DNA from 2 places in the Metabacillus sp. GQ13 genome. Region 2 is predicted to be linked to the other one. Evidence: a T-box and tRNA genes for the amino acid it is inferred to sense, from the RefSeq annotation. Region 2 holds a T-box; the other holds one or more tRNA genes.

Region 1 (2,251 bases), on a different contig from region 2:
ATGTGGTGCCCATACACAGAAATTTGTTCCAACTACACCATTTTGGTTCTGTATATGTGCCCCTAAAAAACCATAACTTTCAAACGACTGCCCTTCATGAAACAAATGAATATCATAATCTGTTGGACAAATAAGTGTCACGTAAGTCATCCTTTCTCTTATTATCTCTATGCTAAAGATTCAAGACTTACATATAGATACCTTTATTGAAAACGCTTGTATTTTACGACAGAAACCAACAAAGTGAGTGAAGCATTATTTGAATGTTATACTTTTAAAATATAAGAAATTAAGGCAAATATATAAAAATAGATACTAGAAACCCTTATAACTACTGACTTTATAGAAAATTTGCAACTGAATTGGAATAATATAATTGAAGGTAAGGAAAACGTTTTACCACTTAAATAATCATCTAATATCTCATGTGATTAGTATATTAAAATAATATCTTATTCGACTTTTTGTTGAATTTTGTAGAACGATTTACAAAAGGAAAGAAAAAAAAATTAAATAATTTACGGATTATTTGAAGGAAGATGCTTTTCTTTCACAAAGTATTAAGGGGAACCTCGATAAGAAGGTTTTAAAATTACCATAATTTGAAGTATATTTAGATAGTATGTAACAGAGTTTCCTTATGTATTAATAGCTAAATGCATCTTTAAACTGCATTCTCTTTCAATTTTAATGTCAATTAACTCTGTTATTTTCCTTCTTATATTGAGAATAAATAAATCAATAGATTAAGGGTAATAAAGAAAAAATTGAAAAACTCTTGCTTTTGAATATTAGAAGATATTTATCACAGTTAGATTCATAGCTATTTCTACTTTTTACCCAACAACGACTGAAAATGTTAAGGACATCCGCCTTTAACATTTTCATATAAGAATTTGCTATTAATTTTGGATATACGTTAAACGATGTTTCATTCTCTTTAGTTTCAATTAGCACGATAGTAAGGCTACAGAGATTCACGCTCTACAGCTTTTTATTTCTTTACGGACTATTCTTAATTTGAATTTATAGTAAATTGGGGAGACTTCTAAAACAATATGAAAAGTAGCTTCATAATGAAATCTATATTTCTGTGGGATCGGTTAATCAAAGTAGTCCTAATTTAGCCTAAATAATCGATGAACCTTAGTCTATAGCTTAGAGTCATATATAGTAGCTTGCCCTTCTTAAGGTATAGTATCGCTTATCTTAAGCCAAGTATCTTATTTAAAGATAGACGAAAAAAACCCTGCACAAAGTGCAGAGTTTTTAGAAATGACCCGTACGGGAATCGAACCCGTGATACCGCCGTGAAAGGGCGGTGTCTTAACCGCTTGACCAACGGGCCTAAGAGTCTTCTATAATATTAAAACTGGCGGAGAAGGAGGGATTTGAACCCTCGCGCCGCTCACGCGACCTACACCCTTAGCAGGGGCGCCTCTTCAGCCACTTGAGTACTTCCCCATAAGGCTCCGCAGGTAGGACTCGAACCTACGACCGATCGGTTAACAGCCGATAGCTCTACCACTGAGCTACTGCGGAATAAAAATTAAATGGAATGGTGGGCCTAAATGGACTCGAACCATCGACCTCACGCTTATCAGGCGTGCGCTCTAACCAGCTGAGCTATAGGCCCATTAAATTAAATTGGAGCGGGTGAAGGGAATCGAACCCTCATCATCAGCTTGGAAGGCTGAGGTTTTACCACTAAACTACACCCGCGAAAAAAATGGGGCGACTGATGGGAATCGAACCCACGAATGTCGGAACCACAATCCGATGCGTTAACCACTTCGCCACAACCGCCACAAAATATGTCTTCAACTTTCAAAAGGTGGCTCAGGACGGAATCGAACCGCCGACACATGGATTTTCAGTCCATTGCTCTACCAACTGAGCTACTGAGCCATAAAATTTACGGCTTCCATTAAGCTTCAAATCTTTTCGTCAGTTTCTGCACTCACAACTTTTCGTATTCACATACGCTCCGATGATCGTTTAGTCATTTCCTCAAGCTTTTCGCTTATCGAAACCCTATTACTAAAGATAAGTATAAAAATAATCAGTTTCAATTTTTAAAATGGCGGTCCGGACGGGACTCGAACCCGCGACCTCCTGCGTGACAGGCAGGCATTCTAACCAACTGAACTACCGGACCATTTTTGGTTGCGGGGACAGGATTTGAACCTGCGACCTTCGGGTTATGAGCCCGACGAGCTACCAGACTGCTCCACCCCGCGACAATAGTATT
Region 2 (2,251 bases):
AATCAGCTGTACACATACTTAATACTCTATAAGGGAGATTCAATAACTGTAGGACCCTTTCTGCGTGTCCTGTTAACTTCTCAAGCTCCTCATATGAATCTTCTGGCTTAACAAATCGAACTAACTCTACTTTGTTAAATTGGTGCTGACGAATCAACCCTCTTGTATCCCTTCCTGCAGATCCCGCTTCAGAACGAAAGTTTGCACTAAATGCTGCATAACCAATCGGTAATTGATCAACATTAAGTATTTCCTCACGGTGTAGATTTGTAACAGGCACCTCAGCTGTTGGAATCAAGAAATAATCTTCTCCGTCAATTTTAAAGGCATCTTCTTCAAATTTTGGTAATTGGCCTGTTCCAATCATACTATCACGATTAACGATGTATGGAGGCAATATTTCAGTATAGCCATGCTCGTCTACATGTAAATCCAACATGAAGTTAAAGAGTGCTCTCTCTAGTCTTGCACCTAGGCCACGATAAAAGACGAAACGGCTTCCAGTTACCTTTGCTGCGCGTTCGAAATCTAGAATTTCAAGTTCATCAGCTACTTCCCAGTGTGGCTTTGGTTCAAAACCAAACTGCGGTAGCTCACCCCAATTACGAATCTCTACATTATCGTCCTCTGTATCACCGATAGGGACACTATCATGAGGAATATTTGGGATAGATAAAAGTAATTGTTCTAAATCAGTTTCTACCGCGCGTAACTGATCATCCAAACCTTTAATTTCTTCTCCAACGGTTTTCATTGCTAGGATTAAATCATTAGCATCCTTCTTCTCCCGCTTCAATTGAGCAATTTGAGAAGACGCCTCATTCCGTTTGTTTTTTAATACCTCAGTTGAAGAGATTAACTCTCTTCTCTTTTTATCCAGTTGTTCAAATTTACCGAAGTCTGTTAAGTCTTCTCCGCGTTTTGATAATTTCTCCTTAATTGACTCCAGGTTAGCTCGTAAATAACGAATATCAAGCATGATTAGATCTCCTTTTATACTTTATTATTTGGGTTTCGAAAAGCATCTTTAATTTTTCTATACAACTAACGTTGAATACGAATACCGTCCGCTAATGTTATGGTGGAAGCCAAATCTTCTACAAAACAACAAAAAACTCCCGTCCCCAAAAGGGACGAGAGTTACCCGCGTTGCCACCCTAGTTAAACGTACATGTTGTACGTTTCACTTAATGAATAACGGTCATAGCCGGAACTGCCTACTTTAACCAAGTTAGTTCAGCAATTCATTCAAGGATGGATTCACAAGTAGCTAACACCGATTTCCACCAACCATCGGCTCTCTTTAGTTAGAAACTCTTGTTACTAGTTCCTTTCATCACGTTCACTTATATAATTTTGTAATCATAATTTACTACAAGTTTGCTGCACCTGCAAGTATTTTATGCATCGCTTTTGTAGTTTTTAAGGATGATAATTGACTGACTTAACATACGAAATACGAACGAAAGCCATCGCCGACTATTTTGACTCTTTTACCATATTTATAAACAGTTGAGTCATACGATTGTCATCTGTTAACTCAGGATGAAACGAACACCCTAAGAATTGACCTTGACGAGCTGCAACAATTCGACCATTGTGTTTCGATAAGATTTCTACATCTTCTCCTACTTCTACGATGTGTGGAGCACGAATAAATACTCCGACAAAATCCTCTCCTACACCTGTAATCATTAATTCAGCTTCAAAGCTTTCCTTTTGTCTACCAAATGAATTACGTTCAACTGTTGCATCCAGGAGCCCCAAATGTGGCGAATTATATCCTACTACGTTTTTAGCAAGTAATATTAAACCCGCACATGTACCAAACATAGGCTTTCCAGTTGAAGCAAAATCCTGCAAAGGCTCCATAAAGCCATATTTATCTATTAACCGACGCATTGTCGTGCTCTCGCCGCCAGGAATGATTAAACCATCTATCTCATTCAGTTGGTCGATTGTTTTTACGACAATACCCTTAGCACCACATGCTTCTATAGAACGAATATGTTCTCTTACAGCACCTTGTAATCCTAAAACACCGATATTTAGCATTTATAAAAACTCCTTTTAATTACCAACCACGTTCTTGCATTCTATTTTCAGGTAATAGACTTGAAATTTCAATTCCTTGCATCGCAGATCCAAGTCCTTTTGAAAGTTTAGCTATTAATTCATAGTCTTGGTAGTGGGTAGTTGCCTCAACAATTGCCCGAGCAAATTTAGCTGGATTTTCTGACTTAAAGATTCC

What was found. A T-box is a leader RNA that pairs with one kind of tRNA and senses whether it is charged. The one in region 2 lies ahead of serS (serine--tRNA ligase), so its partner is inferred to be a tRNA-Ser.
Region 1: it has a tRNA-Ser gene. The T-box ahead of serS (serine--tRNA ligase) is inferred to sense a tRNA for this amino acid. The anticodon was not compared.

What each region holds. Positions count from the first base shown of each region.
Region 1 covers NZ_JCAXET010000019.1:108,410-110,660, forward strand. Annotated here, with positions in the region: gene glgB (1,4-alpha-glucan branching enzyme) at 1-150, opposite strand, end outside; tRNA gene AC6CHR_RS20735 (tRNA-Glu) at 1,277-1,348, opposite strand; tRNA gene AC6CHR_RS20740 (tRNA-Ser) at 1,374-1,464, opposite strand; tRNA gene AC6CHR_RS20745 (tRNA-Asn) at 1,471-1,542, opposite strand; tRNA gene AC6CHR_RS20750 (tRNA-Ile) at 1,560-1,636, opposite strand; tRNA gene AC6CHR_RS20755 (tRNA-Gly) at 1,649-1,722, opposite strand; tRNA gene AC6CHR_RS20760 (tRNA-His) at 1,731-1,806, opposite strand; tRNA gene AC6CHR_RS20765 (tRNA-Phe) at 1,836-1,908, opposite strand; tRNA gene AC6CHR_RS20770 (tRNA-Asp) at 2,082-2,158, opposite strand; tRNA gene AC6CHR_RS20775 (tRNA-Met) at 2,164-2,240, opposite strand.
Region 2 covers NZ_JCAXET010000035.1:9,480-11,730, forward strand. Annotated here, with positions in the region: gene serS (serine--tRNA ligase) at 1-979, opposite strand, end outside; T-box leader at 1,127-1,346, opposite strand; gene pdxT (pyridoxal 5'-phosphate synthase glutaminase subunit PdxT) at 1,480-2,055, opposite strand; gene pdxS (pyridoxal 5'-phosphate synthase lyase subunit PdxS) at 2,075-2,251, opposite strand, start outside.